4 regions of the Herminiimonas glaciei genome follow, and region 4 is predicted to be linked to each of the others. Evidence: predicted binding sites of a transcription regulator. Region 4 holds the regulator's gene; each other region holds the start of a gene.

Region 1 (4,811 bases), on a different contig from region 4:
GCCATCACCGGCAGTTCCTGGTAATCAACGAATACAGTCGCTGCGATATCTTCCGCCCGTGCCCGATCCGGTGCGATACAGGCTGCGACCAGTTCACCGACATGGCGTACTTTGTCTTGTGCGAGTGGGTACTGAGCTGAAAGTTTGAAACCGGGCAATGAGGATGCCGCGACGATGGGACGGACGCTGGTCAGGTCCGCCATCGTGTAAACCAGGTGTTCCATGCCTTGCGGCTTTTCTATCTGCCCCAGACGGGCATGTGCCACCGGCGAACGGACAAATGCAACTTCAAGCATATCCGGCATGCGCATATCGCCGACGTATTTACCCTGGCCCAATAGCAGCCGTTTGTCTTCCTTGCGCAATACCTCGCGACCAATCCCTTGATCGGTACCGGATTGCATGAGCAAATCGGGCATCACCAGATCATTCATCGATATCTCCTGAACATTGCCGAAACATGAAAATGAATTCCATGTTCCTGCATCTCCAATAATTATGTGGCATACCACATTTATGTTGTTATATGTGATTCATTTTTGCGTTACGAGCGTGAATTATTTTCACCTCCTTTGCGCCGTACTACGATTTAATTTCAGTGAACCCCATCCTGCAAAAACCAAGAACAGGGTGCTACGGAACTGTCGTGATACTGAATACTAAACATCAACCTAAATGTGCTTTTCCAAGCTATGCCCACATACATAAAACTGACGGAATACCTTTAGCAATGACCATGCCAACCTTGCAGACATGTCAGATACTACGCCAGTCAAGTCATTGATTTCAATAAAAATTATTGAATTTCAATTTATGTGGTACAGCACATTTATTGGACTTGCATCAAACAATATTCTTGAATGAGTACCGATATTTGCTGTTGTACATGAAAATCACACGCTTTGCATCAAATTGGAAAAAATTTGTGTCAAAAAGGTGCAACAACATTTTGATTTGCGCACCACTTTGATCACAAGCAAATTCAACGTGACGTAAAACCGCATGCATCATGCCTGCCATACACATACCGCATGAACGTGATGAATCATCTCAAAGCAAATGAGAAAATGCACGCTGCAGTGCAATGCAAATTTTTTTAGTGAGGAAAAATTGTTAGCGCGCTTTGAGTAAAGGCACTCTGTCTGTAGCTTCGCTTTCCACCAGTCGTACCATCAACAGAATGAATAGCTTGCGCTCTTCCGGTGTGAGGCTTTCGATTGTGCGATCGTGCGCATTTTGCACTGAAGGACGCATCTTCTTTACCAATGCCCGCCCCTTGCGCGATAACTTGACGTACTTGACGCGCTTATCGTGCTCGGACTGGCTGCGCACGATCAGCTCACGCTGCTCCAGTCGCGGCAATACTTCCGCCACACTGGTGCGTTCCAGGCCGATATGGTGCGCCAGCGAGTTCTGGTCCAGCTCGCCGTACTCTTCCAGCGCCGTCAGCAGGCTGTACTGCACCGGCGTGATGTTGTGTTCCAGTGTTTCTTCCATGAACAGGGCACTGTGGATTTGATGCAAGCGACGAATCAGGAATCCCGGCCGTGTAAACAACAGGGAGCGTGCTTGTACTGACTCCATTTCGCTCATCAGGGAGGGCAAGGCTGCTTCTTCAATCTTGTTCATGGATAATTTATATATAAGGGAACTGGATGGAATCCGATGTGCCGCAAACCAGAAGTATATGTGAATCTGCAACAAAACCGGCAATAAAAATAGTTTATAAATGTGGTGCACCACATTTATTTAAACTTGGCATAGAATATGCGGTGCACCACATATTATCCCAACCATGAAGGACTTGCCATGAATCATATAATTCTCAAAGGCGGCCGTGTAATTGATCCAGCAGCCAATCGCGATGGTGTCTTCGATGTATTGATCAAGGACAATGTCATTGCTGCGATAGACCGCGACATCGCGGCACCGGACAGCAAGACAACAATTGTTGACTGTCGCGACAAGCTGGTCTTGCCCGGCCTGATCGACACGCATGGGCATGTGTACCAGGGTGTCACCGGTCGCTTCGGCCTCAATGCCGACATGTGCGGCGTGTATTCAGGCGTAACCACTTTGGTCGACCAGGGTGGTGCCAGCTGCATCACCCTGCCCGGCTTCCGCCAGTATGTGATCGAACCGTCGAAGACGCGGGTCGTCTCATATATGTCGGCCTATCTGGTCGGCGGCCTGGAAGGACATTTCTATCCTGAGCTATATCGTCCGGATTGCCTCGACGTGGAAGCAACGGTTACCGCCGCCAAAAAGAACAGCGATATCGTGCGTGGCCTGAAAGCACATGCGGAGATCGGTGGCTTTTCACGCTGGGGCGTGGATGTCATGCGCATCGCCTCGCAAATCGGACGCGAAGCGGCCCTCCCTGTTTATATCCACTTCGGTCAATTGTGGCCCAAGCCGGAAGACGGTGGCGCGCCGGTCAATCCGGACAGCATTTTCAACCAGGTCGTCGATATGTTGAAACCGGGCGACGTCCTGGCCCATCCTTTCAGCCGCCATCCGGGTGGCTTCGTTGAAGTGAATGGTTCCATCCATCCGATGGTCAAGGAAGCGATTGCGCGCGGACTGAAGATAGACGTCGGCCATGGTTCACACTTCAGTTTCAAAACCGCGCGCATCGTGCTGGATGCCGGTGTCGTGCCGGATACCCTGGGTGCCGATATGCATGGCTATAACACCATCGTCCCGCCACCAGCCGGCACGCCATCCTGGCACCCGGATGAAAGCGTCCATATCTTCAAGGGCAATGAACGCTTCAGCCTGGTATCTGCGATGACCAGCATGCTGGCGCTTGGCATCCCACTCAATCACGTAGTTGCCATGGTGACCAGCAATGCCGCCAAACTGGCCCGCATGGAAGATGAGATCGGCACCCTCAAGGTGGGTGGTGTCGCCGATGTCAGCGTACTGGATGACCTGCGTGGGCGTTGGGTAATGCATGACAATGAAGGTACGCAAGTCATTACCGATCGCATGCTGCATCCTGCGTTCTGCTACCGCAATGGCCAGCGCTACGATGCCACTGCCACCATCCTCCCTGTTGCAAAGGCCGCATGATGAAAATCAACCAGCCACTTACCCTGCAAGAAGTCGAACAAGTGTTCGACGCCTACGAAAAAGCATTGGTCGGCAATGACGTGGTCAAGCTTGATGAGTTGTTCTGGGATGATGCCGCAACCTTGCGTTACGGTGCGACGGAAAACCTGGTTGGCTATGAAGAGATACGTGCCTTCCGCCTGCAACGACCGTCCGCCAACCTGGCGCGCACCGTGACCAGTCGGCACATCACGACCTTTGGTGACAATTTTGCGGTGGCCAACATTACCTTCACCAAAGAAGGTGTGACCCGCATCGGACGACAAACCCAGACCTGGGTCAAATTCCCGGATGGCTGGCATGTCGTCGCCGCGCACGTCAGTTGGATGGATGCCAAATGAATAATCCACATAGTTCATACAACAGCGAGCTGCAACCCGGTACCGGCGGTGCCTTCCTGGCCGAAGCCTTCGGCCTGCCCTTGCAGGCGCATCTGCCGCTCGGCAATAAACTGGAAGGCGTGCGCTTCGCCGTCAAGGACGTGTTCGACATCGCCGGCACGCGTACCGGTGCCGGCAATCCGGTCTGGCTCTCCGGCAACTCGGCAGCGAGCAAGCATGCGGCGGCGGTTGAGCGCTTGTTGTCAGACGGTGCCAGATTCGTCGGCAAGACACTGACCGATGAACTCACATACAGCCTGGCAGGTATCAATGCGCACTATGGCGTACCGCGCAATCCTGCCAGCCCGGATCGCCTGCCCGGCGGCTCTTCGTCCGGTTCGGTCGCTGCAGTCGCGGCTGGCCTCGCCGATATTGCACTGGGTACCGACTGCGGTGGCTCGGTGCGCTTGCCGGCCAGCTACTGTGGTGTATGGGGCATGCGCCCTACACATGGCCGCCTGTCCGGACACGGTTGCCTCACACTCGCACACAGCTTTGATACGGTAGGCTGGTTTGCCGATACGCTGGAGCACCTTGAGCAAACCTTTTGTGCACTGGCCCATGCTGAAACCACCAGCATGCCGGCGACGTTCCTGACGCTCAATGATGCCGGCATCAACGGTTTGCTGGATCCCGCAGTATGCAATGCATTCAGCAGGCTGAAAAGCGCACAAAGCGATTTTCTTGCAGTAGACAGTGAACTCGACCTGGCATCCTGGGCGGCCGCCTTCCGCGTCCTGCAGGCATCCGAAGCGTGGATGGAACATGGGCTGTGGGTGACGCAGCATGCGGATGAACTGGGTGTCGATATCCGCCAGCGTTTCAATATCGCCGCCGGTGTCACCGCAACCCAGGTCCGCGCCGCGCAGGAAGTCCGCATCGCCGCCATCCGTGAACTCAATCGCATCCTGGACAGCCAGCACAAGGTCATCGTGCTGCCTACCGTACCGACACCCGCCCCCTTGCTCAGCGCTGACGGTGCCACGGTCGACGACGTGCGCATGCGTTCGCAACACTTGTTGTGTATTGCCGGGCTGGCTGGTTTGCCGCAACTCAGCATGCCATGGATACAAGTCAATGGCGCACCAGTCGGCCTCTCCATCATCGGCGGCCGCGGCTGCGATGAAATCGTGCTGCATGCGGCACACAAGCTGCAAGCGCGCATTACGAATTAAACCCTGACGGAGACGCAATATGAATCCCAATAAATTCGATGAAGAGATCGCATTGATTGCCAGCCGTTTCGACGACATATTCTGGACGGATATTCAATTGCGCTCCGCAGTTTTACCCGCTTTGCCTGCCACCGCCATGCTG
Region 2 (4,811 bases), on a different contig from region 4:
CGACGCCGCCGGTCAACATTTCCGCCGCCACGATCACCAGCCATGCGGTACCGATCGCCAGGCGTACACCTGTCAACATATAAGGCAGTACTGACGGGAACAGGATCTTGGTCACGATCTTCCATTCCGACAGCTTCAATACCTTGGCGACATTCATATAGTCTTGCGGCACGCGTTGTACACCGACTGCGGTATTGATGATCATGGGCCAGATCGAGCAAATGAAGATGGACCAGATCGCGGCTGGATCAGCAGCCTTGAATACCAGCAGGCCGATCGGCAACCAGGCCAGTGGCGATACTGGTTTCAACAGGCTGATGATGGGATTGAACATGCCGGACAGGAATTTGAAACGGCCGATCATGAAGCCCAGCGGAATGCCCACCAGTGCCGCCATACCGAAACCCATGCCGACACGTTTGAGCGAAGCCAGGATGTTCCAGCCTATGCCCTGGTCGTTCGGACCATTGCTATAGAAAGGATCGGCAAACAGCGCCTGCGCAGACTGGAAAGTCACCAGCGGCGATGGAATACCGCTGCTTTTGGCTGAGATGATTTCCCATACCAGCACCAGGAAGACCATGCCGAGTATCGGTGGCAGTACCGCCAGCAACAGCGGCTTGGACGACCACTTCACCTTTGGCTTGGCCGCTTCCACCACCACGCCGGCGCGGGCAGCTACGGCCGCATCTGCGGATTCTGATTTCATACTGACTTCCGTTTCTGTCGTAGCGCAGATGGGCGCGTTTTCTGCGGGGCGCATGATTGCACTCATGGTGACTCCTTAAGCCTTGATCTTGAATGATTCGGCGTACGCTTTCGGGTTCTTGCCATCCCACACCACGCCGTCGATCAGCTTGGAGGAACGCATAGGACTCTTAGGCACAGGCACATTCGCCAGCGTTGCCGCTTCCTTGTACAAATCGATACGGTTGACCGACTTGGCCGTGCCGGCGTAATCCGGTTCACCTTTAGCCAAACCCCAACGCTTGTGCTGCGTCATGAACCACATGCCGTCCGACAGGTAAGGGAAATTCGCCTGGCCGTCGTTATAGAACTTCATGTAGTTAGGGTCATCCCAGGTTTTGCCCAAACCGTTTTGATAACGGCCGAGGATGCGCTGGTTAATGACATCAACTGAAGTGTTGACATAGGACTTGGCGGCGATGACTTCTGCCATTTTGTTTTTGTTCGACAGCGAGGAATCGATCCAGCGACCGGCTTCCAGCACCGCAGCCGTCAAGGCGCGCGCAGTGTTCGGATTTTTTGCGACCCAGTCCGAAGTAGTGCCCAGTACTTTTTCCGGATGGTCTTTCCAGATGTCTTGCGTGGTCGCGGCGGTGATGCCGATGCCGTCAACGATGGCGCGGTGGTTCCATGGTTCGCCGACACAATAGCCATCCATATTGCCGACACGCATATTCGCCACCATTTGCGGTGGCGGCACGGTGATGACTTTTGCATCCTTCAATGGATTGATGCCGTAGGTCGCCAGCCAGTAATACAGCCACATCGCATGGGTGCCGGTCGGGAAAGTTTGTGCGAAGGTGTATTCGCGCTTTTCCATTTGCATCAGCTTGGCGAGGCCGGGACCGTCAATCGCTCCGCCTTCGGCCAGCTTTTTCGACAGGGTAATCGCCTGCCCGTTATTGTTCAGGCCCATCAGGACAGCCATGTCCTTCTTCGCGCCGCCTATGCCTTCATGCACGCCGTACACCAGGCCATACAAGACATGTGCCGCATCCAGCTCGCCATTGACCAGCTTGTCGCGCACGCCGGCCCACGATGCTTCCTTGGTCGGCACGATCTTGATGCCGTATTTTTTATCGAAGCCCATGACCGAAGCCATGACCACCGAAGCACAATCGGTCAGTGGAATGAAACCAATCTTTACTTCTTCCTTTTCAGGCTTATCAGAACCCGCCGCCCACACGCCTTGCGTAGCCAAACCACTAAAGGCGGTCGCAGTAATGGTTGCTCCCGCTTTCAAGATTGTGCGTCGTGTCATATTGGTTTTCCTGTCGTTCGTTGTCATGATTTCCTCGAAGAGCGGTTCTGATAAGCACAAAAAAAAGACGCCCGGGCCGGCACAAGCAAAGCTCATGCGACACGGACGTCTTTGTCCTTATTACTCTTACCGCCATTGGTATGAGTAATGATTTGTTCGTAGCACCTTCGTTGGTACTAGCTACTGTTTAGCAATTGGTGTGCCAGCGCGATCAGGCTGTTTTCAGATGTTTGCGATGCAAACCGAGCACTTAAAACGCTCTCTTTTTGTGCGGCGCATTACTTCAGTGCAGAGGAGTAATGACTTACTGGTGCAGCACTTCAGCTGACGTGTCAGCCCAGCAGGTCGGCAATATCCAGTACGCGTTGCGCCAGCTCGGACAATTTCAGGTTCTTGTCCATCGCCATGCGACGCAGTTTTATATAGGCTTCGTCTTCGGAAATCTTGTGCCGCTCCATCAGCAAACCCTTGGCGCGTTCTATGGTTTTACGCTCGGCCAGCTTGAGTTTGGTATCCGATAACTCGGTCAGCAATTTTTGTTCGGCGTTGAAGCGCGCCAGCGCTACATCCAGCACTGGCTTGATCCGTTCAGATTGCAGGCCGGCCACGATGTAGGCCGAGACACCGGCCGCCATCGCCGCCTCCATGCTGGATTTGGCCTTGTCTTCGGTAAACAGGACGATGGGACGGCGCGCATTGCGCGTTGCCATCACCACATGCTCAAGCACGTCACGTGCATCGGATTCGGCATCGATGATGATCATGTCCGGCTGCAATTGCGCGACCCGCTCCGGCAAATGCAGGTCGGCCGGGAACGACGCGATGATGTTATAGCCGGCTTCCAGCAAACCGATGCGCAAGGCACGCGTGCGCTCATCCTGCGCCAGCGCCTGCTCATCGAGTTCGCCTTCCGGTGCGACCGGATTGACGACTACGATGCGCAATGAGTGCAAATCTGGCTGGGAAATCTTAGTCATTCGGCAATCTATAAAAATCGTGGATGGGGTCTTGCATCAGAATAAGCTACAATCCACGCAAGAATCACACCACATGTTGCATATTTTTTGCAACTTTATCCCCATGCTTGTTCTCGGTATCGAATCCTCCTGTGATGAAACGGGTCTGGCGTTGTATGACACACAACGCGGCTTGCTTGCGCACGCCCTTTATTCACAAGTGAAAATGCATGAGGAATACGGTGGCGTGGTGCCTGAACTGGCGTCGCGCGACCATATCCGCCGCGCCCTGCCATTGCTGGACCAGGTATTCAGCGAAAGCGGCATCCGGCATGATGCGATAGACGCGATTGCGTATACACAAGGTCCCGGCCTCGCCGGTGCGCTGCTGGTCGGTGCATCCGTCGCCTGCGGCCTCGGCCTGGCACTGGATAAACCGGTATTGGGCATCCATCACCTGGAAGGCCATTTGCTGTCGCCCCTGCTGGCGAGCGAACCACCGGAATTTCCTTTCATCGCCCTGCTGGTGTCCGGCGGTCATACACAATTGATGCGGGTTGACGGCGTCGGTCTATACACGATGCTGGGTGAAACACTGGATGACGCGGCCGGTGAAGCCTTTGATAAATCGGCCAAGCTGTTGGGCCTGGGGTATCCGGGCGGCCCGGCGATTTCACGCATGGCTGAATTCGGTGATCCGACGGCCTACAAGCTGCCGCGTCCGATGCTGCATTCGAAGAACCTGGATTTCAGCTTCTCCGGCTTGAAGACCGCAGTGTTGACGGTCGTCAAAAATCACACGACGAATATCTGCGAACAGGACAAGGCCAATATCGCCCGTGCCTTCGTCGATGCCATCGTTGAAGTATTGACGGCCAAATGCGTGACCGCGCTGAAACACACCGGCCTGAAACGCCTGGTGATAGCCGGCGGCGTCGGCGCCAACCAGCAATTGCGCGCCTCGCTGAATGCCGCGGCGGCGAAGAAACACTTCAAGGTGTTTTATCCGGAACTGGAATTTTGCACCGACAATGGTGCGATGATTGCATTCGCCGGAGCGATGCGTTTGCAACTGAATCCCGCTGCAGCCAAGCGCGATTACGCTTTCAATGTGAAGCCACGCTGGCCGCTGGATAGCATCCGCGAAATCTGAACGGATGCTGGCCGGTATCCCGCACGGGGTACCGGCAAGCTTATTTCTTCTTGCTGCCGAGGCGGCTTTCTTTTCCTGCTAACAGATTACCGATATTCTTGCTGTGTCTGTAGACCAGCAGGATGCTCATCGCCAGCACCGCCAGCAAAATCACATCCGGTCCGAACAACAAGCCGTAATAAAAAGGCGCAAAGATGGCCGCAATCAAGGCTGCCAGTGACGAATAGCGGAAAGCATAGGCAATCACCAGCCAGGTGACCAGGGTCGCCAGGCCCAGCCAGCCATTCAATGCCAGCAATACGCCGAGTGCGGTCGCAACACCCTTGCCACCAACAAAGCGGAAGAAAACCGGCCACAGGTGACCAAGGAAGACTGCAATTGCCACCAGCGCCACGCCGTTTTCATGCACACCGTAGGCCGGGCCGAAGTGCTTGACCAGCCACACGGCGAGAAAGCCTTTGGCACCATCGCCGAGCAAAGTCAGGATCGCGGCTTTCTTGTTCCCGCTGCGCAGCACATTGGTCGCGCCCGGATTCTTCGAGCCGTAGCTGCGCGGATCAGCCAGGCGAAAGCATTTGCTGACCACGACGGCAAATGAAATCGAGCCTATCAGATAAGCACCCAGGGCAAATAAAACTGTATTCATACCAACCTTTCTAGAACTCATTTCACAAATATCCGCGAGTGCGAACGC
Region 3 (4,811 bases), 550 kb from region 4:
CCCACGATGACAGCAATCTCAATCAGGGCATCCCTTGGAATGCGCGCTACCTGTACCGTGGCGCGGGCCGGCGGATTGGTTTTGAAGTATTCGCCATAGACGCGATTCATTGCGGCAAAGTCATTCAGGTCTTTCATATAGACAGTACTCATCAGGACATCGTCATGCGTCAGACCTTGCGATCTCAGTTTCTCACCGATGTGATCAAGCACGGCCTTTGTCTGTTCCTCGATAGTGCTGCCCTGAATCGCGTTACCAGCCGCATTCAATGGCAGTACACCGGACAAATAGATAGTGTCGCCATGTGCCACCATCTGCGAATACGGGCCGACCGCCGGATACATTTTGCTGCTTGAGAGGATTTGCTTTCCGGGTTGTGCCGGTGCGGCGCAGCCGCTCAAAAGCGCTGTCACTGCCAACATCAATACCAAGGCGAAGCGGGATGAGGAAGCGGTCATCTTGTATCTCCTGAAGGGTTATCTACTTGTAAAAGTCAGCGGTGGTACTCATGCTTTTGATAGTTGAGTTTGTAACTCCTGTTGGTGCTTGCAGTGTTTGAGATGCTCCAGATGTGCGATGGTCGCCTTGACGATGGCAAACATCAAGGCTTGGTCTTTACTTGGGTGGTCTGAGATGTGGACTACGGTGTTGCCGATGTGGATGGCTTTGCCGTGAGGATCGGAGGGGGATTGCTGGTAAGTGATTGCTAACTCATAAGTTGCAATCAGGGGACCGCAGGCTTGCCAGTCGCGCGTCCATTTTGGGATTTGTCTGCCGTTGTTCCATAGTGAGCCGGCATTTTCATAAAACTCTTCAACATTATGGCAACCCATTAATTGGGCCAGATGGCGTTCCTTGGAGACGCAGCTACGGAAGTACTCTTCATCGCTCATACGCATGGCTTGCTCCTTTATAAGAATGGGATGCCGATGCCGACTTTGAATCGATACTGCCTGCCGCAAACGATAAGGGCAGGATGCCGGACCTGCCTGTATCGTATGCGACGGTTATTAATAGTGTCTTACTTTTTCAGTTGCGCTTCCAGGGCCGCAACCTGTGCTTCCAGTGCTTCGAGTTTGGCGCGGGTATTGGCCAGCACTTGTGCCTGCACATCGAATTCTTCGCGGGTCACGAGATCCAGCTTGGAGAAGCCCTGGCTCATCATGGCCTTCACGTTTTTTTCAATATCCTTGGCTGGTGAGTTCTCCAGTACCTGATTGATCTTGTCTTGCATTTCATTAAAGAAGTTAGGCTTTTCCATGTGATCCTCTGAGTAAAAATTATTTAGCACCATAACAGTGCGATTTGCTTTTGCGCGTGCTATAAAAGTGCATATTTCTGTATTTTCCGGGAGGGAATATATCAGTCAGCAACCGTAAACGATAAAAATGATAGTACAAGCAGCCCAAAGAAGGCTGGCATGAGTCCTGCTAAATAGGTATCGAAGATAACCAACGTTTGGTTTCTACATTCAACTTTAAAGGGAAGATCATGAAAAAACTGATTATCGCGGTTGCTGTAATGGGTGCATTCGCCGGTAGTATGGCGCACGCTGAGGACGTCATTCCAGAACATTCGTTCACGGGCAACCTTTCTGTAGTCAGCGACTATCGTTTCCGTGGTGTTTCACAAACCTTTAAACAACCAGCCGTACAAGGCGGTTTCGATTACGCACACTCGAGCGGCTTTTACGTCGGCAACTGGAACTCGAACGTAAGTGGCAACCAATTTACCGACGGCTCCATCGAGATGGATCTGTACGGTGGTTACAAATTCAATATTACACCTGACGTAACCGCTGATGTCGGTGTTTTGTACTACTACTACCCAGGCGCGCAGATCGTTGGCGGCAAACGTTACAACACGACTGAATTGTACGGTTCGATCGGCTACAAATGGTTTACCGCCAAATACAGCAGCACAGTTTCGGATTTCTTCGGTACGCCAGATTCAAAAGGCTCGGGTTACCTCGAGTTGAACGCAGCGTTTGAAGTCGCAGAGAAAACCACGTTGGGTTTCCACGTTGGTCATCAAAAAGTGCGTCATTACAGTGACCTGGATTACACCGACTATAAAGTCTCGCTGGCTCGTGACTTTGGTTTCGCAACGATTGGCCTGGCTATCGTCGGTACTGACGTAAGTGGTGACGGCGTAGTGACCAGCCCAAGCGGGAAATCGAAGAAAACTGCCGGCACTACCGGTGTATTGTCGATCTCCAAAGCATTCTAATTTTAAAAATAACGTAAGAGGTTCCCATGAAACTGATTACTGCCATTATCAAGCCCTTCAAGCTGGATGAAGTGCGGGAAGCCTTGTCTGCGATTGGCGTGCAAGGTATCACCGTTACCGAAGTTAAAGGTTTCGGTCGCCAAAAAGGTCACACCGAGTTGTATCGCGGTGCTGAGTATGTCGTTGATTTCCTGCCTAAGACAAAAATCGAAGCTGCTGTGGATGATGCGATCGTTGATCGCGTGATCGAAGCAATCGAGACTGCGGCAAGAACCGGCAAAATCGGCGACGGCAAGATTTTTGTCTATGACCTGCAACAAGTCGTCCGCATCCGCACCGGTGAAACCGGTAAAGAAGCACTTTAAGGGGAATGAGATGAGTATGAAGAAAATGTTCACAAGTGCCCTTGCCACAGGTGCTCTGTTGCTGGCAGTCGGATTCTCGGCGCCGGCGATGGCGGCGGAAGATGCAGCAGCTCCGGCAGCTGCGCCAGCGGCTGAAGCGGTAGTGGTCGTCACCGAAACACAAACAACGGCACCTGCTGCCGCGCCAGCGGCTCCGGCAGCACCTGAGGTTGTATTGAATACAGGTGATACCGCCTGGATGCTGACATCGACCATGCTGGTTATCCTGATGACCATCCCTGGCCTCGCATTGTTCTACGGCGGCCTGGGCCGTTCGAAGAATATGTTGTCGGTACTGATGCAGGTCTTCGTGATCTTCTCGACGATTACCGTGTTGTGGTGCCTGTACGGCTACAGCCTGGTATTTGCGGATGGTGGCTCCTTCGTCGGAACCTTTGGCAAGCTCTTCCTCAATGGCATCAAACCAGACACCTTGTCGGGCTCGATTCCTGAGTATGTATTCGTTGCCTTCCAATCGACCTTTGCTGCCATCACTTGCGCACTGATCGTAGGTGCTTTCGCGGAACGCATGAAGTTCGCTGCAGTGCTGGCTTTCAGCATCCTGTGGTTCACCTTCAGCTACATCCCGGTCGCTCACATGGTGTGGGCTCCTACCGGCCTGTTGTTCGCTGACGGTGCACTCGACTTTGCGGGCGGTACCGTGGTTCACATCAATGCCGGTGTAGCTGGCCTGGTGGGTGCTTACATGGTTGGCAAACGTATCGGTTTCGGCAAGGAAGCTATGCCTCCGCATTCGCTGACATTGACGATGGTTGGTGCATCGCTGCTGTGGGTGGGCTGGTTTGGTTTCAATGCCGGTTCCGCTTTGGGTGCAAACCCGATCGCCGGCCTGGCATTCATCAACACCATCCTTGCAACCGGCGCTGCAACCCTGGCCTGGATTACTACTGAATCCATGCTCAAAGGCAAGGCTTCGATGTTGGGTGCTGCTTCGGGTGCGGTTGCTGGCCTGGTTGGTATCACGCCGGCTGCCGGTTTCGTCGGTCCTATGGGTTCCATCGTCCTCGGCCTGATCGTTGGTGCAGTCTGCGTATGGGGTGTCAGTGGTCTGAAACGCCTGCTGGGTGCGGATGATGCATTCGACGTATTCGGTGTGCACGGTGTCGGCGGTATCGTCGGTGCGATCCTGACCGGTGTGTTGGCGGCTCCATCGTTTGGTGGTACCGGCGCAGCGGACTTCTCGATCGCTCACCAAGTGATGGTGCAGTTCAAAGCTGTGTTGATCACCGTAGTGTGGACGGCTGTGGTTGCCTTCATCATCTACAAACTGGTTGACCTGGTCATCGGTCTGCGTGTTTCGGATGAAGCAGAACGCGAAGGCCTGGACATTACCAGCCACGGTGAAACGGCTTATCACTCCTGATAACAGTTCTTACGTGATGGCCCCGCGTAAGCGGGGCTCCAAAAAAGCGCCTCCTCGGGGGGCGCTTTTTTCATTTACGGGCTTGTTTGGGACTTTAAAAACGCCTTTCAGCCCTAATCTACGTGTGCCAAATTGAGCAAATCTGCTCGCAATGCGGACGACGCAAGCGGCATTTCCCGTTAGAATCAGCTTCAATTAACGATAGTTTCAGCACAAAAGGTTTATATGGTTCCGCATCTCGTCACGGCTTTGAACGGTCCGCTGCTTGACCTTGAAAAGAAAATCCTGACCGCCACCCCCGCCATCGAGCGCTGGTTCAGGCTGGAATGGCAAGAACATACCCCTCCTTTTTATTGTTCCGTCGATTTGCGCAATGCCGGTTTCAAGCTGGCACCGGTCGATACCAATCTGTTTCCTGGTGGTTTTAACAACCTTTCACCGGAAATGCTGCCATTGGCGGTACAGGCGGCGATGGCAGCGATTGAGAAATATTGTCCGGATGCCAAGAATCTCTTGCTGGTGCCGGAAGGCCACACGCGCAATACCTTCTACCTGCAAAACGTCGCGCGCCTGATGCAAATCTTCCGCCAGACCGGTTTGAATGTACGTCTCGGTTCCTTGTCGCCGGATGTGACCGGACCGACGCCGATAGAATTGCCGGATGGTACGACCCTGACGCTGGAGCCGCTTGAGCGCTCGCAAAATGGTCGCCGTGTCGGCCTGAAAAACTTCGATCCCTGCACCATCCTGCTGAACAACGACCTGTCGTCCGGTTTGCCGTCCATCCTGCAAAA
Region 4 (4,811 bases):
GCACTCAGTGCGGCATTGGCATTCGGCAGTTTCTGGCTGGTCGAAGTCATGCGTCGCCAAACCGACGAAACACTGCCGGCCAAACAACGCAGCGAACCTGACTTCTATGCAGAAAAATTCAATTTTGTCCGTATGGGCAAGGATGGCACTGCACGCTATAACCTGACCGGCACCGAGATGAAGCATTACCCACTGGATAATTCCTACCAGATCCAGAAGCCGGTCATGTACAGCTTCAGCAAGGGGCGACAACCGATGGTCAGCCGCTCGGAGCGCGCCCTGGTGGAAAAGGACAATACCGAAGTGCATATGTATGACAACGTCCTGATCGACCGGCCACCGGCAGCGGGCTCACAGCACTTCCAGCTCAAGACCTCGTACCTGCTGATCCTGCCGGATGATGAGATCATGAAGACGCCCAAGCATGTCGATATCAAAGTCGGCACATCGACATTGAACGGCAGCGGTATGTTCGCCAATAATGCAACCGGCGAATTCAATTTATCCAGCAATGTTAATGCGCAGTATCAAGCCGCACATCCGCGCTAAGCGCATAGACGATTTTTATCCGACGCATTCATTTAGAGAACTTTCATGAAACGCTTCCTTTCCGTACTTCTGGTTCTCTGCGGCTTGGGCACAACGGTCGGCTCCTTTGCCGAAAAGGCCGATGCCACCAAGCCCACCAATGTCGAAGCCAATAAAATGGAATACGACGACATCAAGCAGATCAACACCTTCACCGGCAATGTCGTGTTAACCCGCGGCACCATCCTGATGAAAGCCAACAAGATGGTGGTCAAGCAAGACCCGGCCGGCTATCAATTCATCACGCTATACGGCTCCTCCGATACGCTGGCTAACTTCAAGCAAAAGCGCGATGGCGGTCCGGACCAATGGATAGAAGGCCAGGCTGAACGCATTGAATACGATGACAAGGCCGAAATCATGAAGTTGTTTTCCAAGGCCCGCATGCGTCGCCTGGAAAACGGCAAGCCCACCGATGAAGTCGAAGGCGAATTCATCTCCTACGACACACGCGCTGAATTCTTTACCGTACATAACACGTCAAGCGGCGACAGCAAACAAGGTGCCGGCCGCATCAAGGCCGTAATCCAACCGCGTGCCGCAGATACAAAGGCAAAATAAGATGTCTAGCAAGCTGATCGTTAACGGACTCCAGAAAAGCTATGGCGCGCGCCAGGTTGTGCGCGATGTCGCATTGCAAGTTGAAAGCGGCGAAGTGATCGGTTTGCTCGGCCCTAACGGCGCCGGCAAGACCACTTCCTTCTACATGATCGTGGGCCTGGTACCGTCTGATGCCGGCCGCATCGAACTGGATGGCGTCGACATCTCGCGCCTGCCTATCCACAAGCGCGCACAACTCGGCCTGTCCTACCTGCCGCAGGAAGCATCGGTCTTCCGCAAGCTCAGCGTCGAAGACAATATCCGCGCTGTGCTTGAATTGCAGCGCGTCAACGGCAAGGCATTGAACTCGTCGCAACTGGAACAGCGCCTGGACACCTTGCTGGCCGATTTGCAAATTGAAAAGCTGCGCGAAAACCAGGCGATGTCGCTATCCGGTGGTGAACGCCGCCGGGTCGAAATTGCCCGTGCATTGGCGACCAATCCGCGTTTCGTCCTGCTCGATGAACCGTTTGCAGGTGTCGACCCTATCGCGGTGATTGAAATCCAGCGCATTGTGCGTTTCCTCAAAGAACGTGGCATCGGCGTGCTGATCACCGATCACAATGTGCGCGAAACACTGGGCATCTGCGATCGCGCTTACATCATTAACCAGGGTGCGGTATTGGCCAGCGGACGACCGGACGACATCATCGCCAATGAATCGGTACGGCGCGTCTACTTAGGTGAACATTTCCGCATGTAAGCGGAAGAAAAAACATCTATGAAGCAATCCCTGCAACTACGAGTCTCGCAACACCTGGCACTTACGCCACAACTGCAGCAATCGATCCGCCTGCTGCAGTTATCGACTCTTGAATTGCATCAGGAACTGGAACAGATTCTTGCCGACAACCCGATGCTGGAACGTACCGATGATCCGCTGGATCATGCAGTACGCCTGCTGGCTGACGGTGCCATCGGTGCCAGCGGCACGACGCCGGAAGGCGCCAGCATCGAAGCCAATACCCCCCAAACCCCGGATAGCGAAGGCGGCTCCGACGCGCCCGATTTGCCGGAAGCGTCAAGCGGTGACAGCGAATGGAGTTTCGACGATGTAGCACGCACCTCCAAGGCCCCGGAGGACGATGATGCCCGCCCGCAACTCGAAGCGCATGAAACAACCTTGCGTGAGCATCTGCTCGAACAAATGCGCGTTACCGTACGCGAACACCGCGACCGTGCGCTGCTTGAGTTAATCATTGATGCATTGAATGACAATGGCTATCTGGAAGAAGAGCTGGAAGAAATCCATGCCCGCCTGCCGGAAGAGCTGGAGATCGAACTGGAAGAACTGCAGATCTCTCTCAAAATGTTGCAGAGCTTCGATCCACCGGGCGTAGGTGCGCGTGATGCTGCCGAATGCCTGGCACTGCAAATCAAACGTATGCCCAAAGTGGCAATGGTGACCCGCCGCATGGCCCTCGCCATCGTGGAAAATCACTTGCCGCTATTCGCCCAGCGCGACTTCAACAAATTGCGCAAGGCACTGGATTGCGATGACGAAGACTTGCGCGAAGCACAAGCCATCATCAAGCAATGCAATCCGCATCCAGGTTCCATTTTTGCAACGGATGCTTCCGACTATGTGGTGCCTGACGTCATCGTCAAACGTACCCGTAGCGGCTGGCAAGTCATGCTGAACCACGACGTGATGCCACGGCTGCGCGTTAATAGCATGTATGCCAACATTTTGAAGCAAAGCAAGGGCGAGGCATCGCTTGGTTCCCAGTTGCAAGAAGCAAAATGGTTAATCAAGAATATGCGTCAGCGCTTCGACACCATCCTGCGTGTCGCAGAGGCAATTGTTGAACGTCAGAGGAACTTCTTTTCGCACGGTGCGGTCGCAATGAGACCGCTTGTTTTACGTGAAATAGCTGATACACTGGGTCTACACGAGAGTACTATTTCACGTGTAACCACCCAGAAGTACATGCTGACTCCCCACGGGATGTTCGAATTGAAATACTTTTTCGGCAGCCATGTCGCAACAGAAGCCGGTGGTGAAGCTTCGTCGACGGCGATACGGGCACTGATCAAACAATTGATAGGAGCTGAAGACCCGAAAATTCCATTCTCTGATAGCAAGATTGCCGACATGCTGGCAGAACAAGGCATGGTGGTAGCGCGACGGACAGTAGCAAAATACCGCGAAGCCCTGAAGATCCCACCGGTCAATCTGCGCAAGTCGTTGTAGATATCGTCCTTTGTAGTTTTTGTTGTAGTTATACGTTGCTGTGTTCGGCGTAGTCACTTAACAAGACGCGCATAACCTCCAGTGACTTTCATAGGAGCACTGTATGAATCTCACAATCAGTGGACATCACCTCGAATTGACCCCCGCCATCCGCGAATATGTACAAGGTAAATTGGAGCGCATCAAACGACATTTTGATCACGTTATCGATATTGCAGTCATCCTGACTGTAGACAATCTTCCCGAGAAAGAAAAACGCCAAAGGGCGGAAATTAACTTGCGAGTGAGAGGCAAGGATCTGCACGCGGAAAGTATCGCAGATAATTTATACGCTGCCATTGATACACTGATCGACAAGCTCGATCGACAAGTGATCAAATACAAAACCAAACAGCAAGACCATCAACACGATGCGATCAAACGATTGCCGGATGCGTCAGACGCTGTAACGCCTTAAGCTAAAGGCAAGGCCGGGCAAATCGGCCGGATGAAATGAAGGGCGCAGATTGCGCCCTTTTTTGTGTCCGCTTGCTGCGTCATCGCAGGCCTATTTCATTGCTGGCTGCAGTGACTTCTTCACCCAGGCGGATTGCGATCCTGAGCTGGCTTTTGACTGTACGTCCATTGATTTCGCCGGGATGAAATTTTACTTTCTTGAAAGTGGCGGACAATATCTCTTCCGTATCAAGCGGCACCACAGTATCTTCAATGAGCGCCTGGTCGACATCCCCGTATTCACTTATTAACAAGCGTAAAACCGCCACTTGATCAGGTGCCCCCGGCACCAGTAAGGCAAAATTTTCCGGAATATCGACCGCGACCAAAGGTTTTTGCGTCAGCTCGCTTGACGCAAAGTAATGTTGGCCGCGCAAGCTGGCGTCAGGCAGATGCGGCAATATGGGCGCGGCCGCAACTGCTTCCCGTGCTACTTCCACACTCTTCCTGACAACAGACGAGGTTTGCTGCGAAACGGCAAGAATACTCGCCCGTCCCTCCTGCAATGCAACGTCCACCACGCGCTGTGTCATCGCCCCTGCAACAGAATTACCCACCGTCGCGGTCGCGAAATAGACGACCAATAATATATGTGCAAGCACTGCAAGCAAGCCTGCCGACAACTCACAAGGGCGTCGCGCCAGTTTCATGAAATATTGCGCCATTACATTTGACGGACACTAATCAACAATCAACTCTTGCCAGGAGACGCGACGCGCACCTTTGAGGGAATCCGGTGGTGGCGGCGGATTACTTTCATTATTCAGTACACCACCGGTATCAGTCACCAGTGTCGTGGTTTTCCCGGTACCCAGTCGTATGGTCGTAATACCCGCGACCAAAGCATTGCCTGTCAAACGACGTCCAGCCATTTGATTGGTTGAGTTCATCGAGTACTGCCCGGTCCGGTAATCAAAGAAATACAACCAGGCAT

The links. The regulator sigma-54, encoded in region 4, starts transcription at its own class of promoters, with help from an activator protein. The targets are predictions, from matches to a motif close to TGGCANGNAANCTGCTTT.
Region 1: ACFQPC_RS09580 (amidohydrolase/deacetylase family metallohydrolase) is a predicted target of sigma-54. The motif match lies at 1,757-1,774, and genes of this name have one in related genera.
Region 2: ACFQPC_RS17830 (ANTAR domain-containing response regulator) is a predicted target of sigma-54. The motif match lies at 3,061-3,078, and genes of this name have one in related genera.
Region 3: ACFQPC_RS11170 (TorF family putative porin) is a predicted target of sigma-54. The motif match lies at 1,417-1,434, and genes of this name have one in related genera.

What each region holds. Positions count from the first base shown of each region.
Region 1 is NZ_JBHTBU010000001.1:2,127,968-2,132,778, forward strand. Features, by position in the region: gene ACFQPC_RS09570 (xanthine dehydrogenase family protein molybdopterin-binding subunit) at 1-434, opposite strand, end outside; gene ACFQPC_RS09575 (MarR family winged helix-turn-helix transcriptional regulator) at 1,114-1,629, opposite strand; gene ACFQPC_RS09580 (amidohydrolase/deacetylase family metallohydrolase) at 1,810-3,075, shown strand; gene hpxZ (oxalurate catabolism protein HpxZ) at 3,072-3,455, shown strand; gene ACFQPC_RS09590 (amidase) at 3,452-4,669, shown strand; gene ACFQPC_RS09595 (oxamate carbamoyltransferase subunit AllG family protein) at 4,689-4,811, shown strand, end outside.
Region 2 is NZ_JBHTBU010000003.1:264,979-269,789, reverse strand. Features, by position in the region: gene ntrB (nitrate ABC transporter permease) at 1-775, opposite strand, end outside; gene ACFQPC_RS17835 (CmpA/NrtA family ABC transporter substrate-binding protein) at 785-2,008, opposite strand; gene ACFQPC_RS17830 (ANTAR domain-containing response regulator) at 2,341-2,985, opposite strand; gene tsaD (tRNA (adenosine(37)-N6)-threonylcarbamoyltransferase complex transferase subunit TsaD) at 3,089-4,117, shown strand; gene plsY (glycerol-3-phosphate 1-O-acyltransferase PlsY) at 4,158-4,763, opposite strand.
Region 3 is NZ_JBHTBU010000002.1:74,384-79,194, reverse strand. Features, by position in the region: gene ACFQPC_RS11185 (Rid family detoxifying hydrolase) at 1-458, opposite strand, end outside; gene ACFQPC_RS11180 (aminoacyl-tRNA synthetase) at 507-899, opposite strand; gene ACFQPC_RS11175 (accessory factor UbiK family protein) at 1,022-1,261, opposite strand; gene ACFQPC_RS11170 (TorF family putative porin) at 1,492-2,229, shown strand; gene glnK (P-II family nitrogen regulator) at 2,256-2,594, shown strand; gene ACFQPC_RS11160 (ammonium transporter) at 2,611-4,017, shown strand; gene gshA (glutamate--cysteine ligase) at 4,243-4,811, shown strand, end outside.
Region 4 is NZ_JBHTBU010000002.1:626,297-631,107, reverse strand. Features, by position in the region: gene lptC (LPS export ABC transporter periplasmic protein LptC) at 1-549, shown strand, start outside; gene lptA (lipopolysaccharide transport periplasmic protein LptA) at 595-1,149, shown strand; gene lptB (LPS export ABC transporter ATP-binding protein) at 1,151-1,891, shown strand; gene ACFQPC_RS13820 (RNA polymerase factor sigma-54) at 1,910-3,382, shown strand; gene hpf (ribosome hibernation-promoting factor, HPF/YfiA family) at 3,486-3,839, shown strand; gene ACFQPC_RS13810 (hypothetical protein) at 3,919-4,542, opposite strand; gene ACFQPC_RS13805 (pilus assembly protein) at 4,558-4,811, opposite strand, start outside.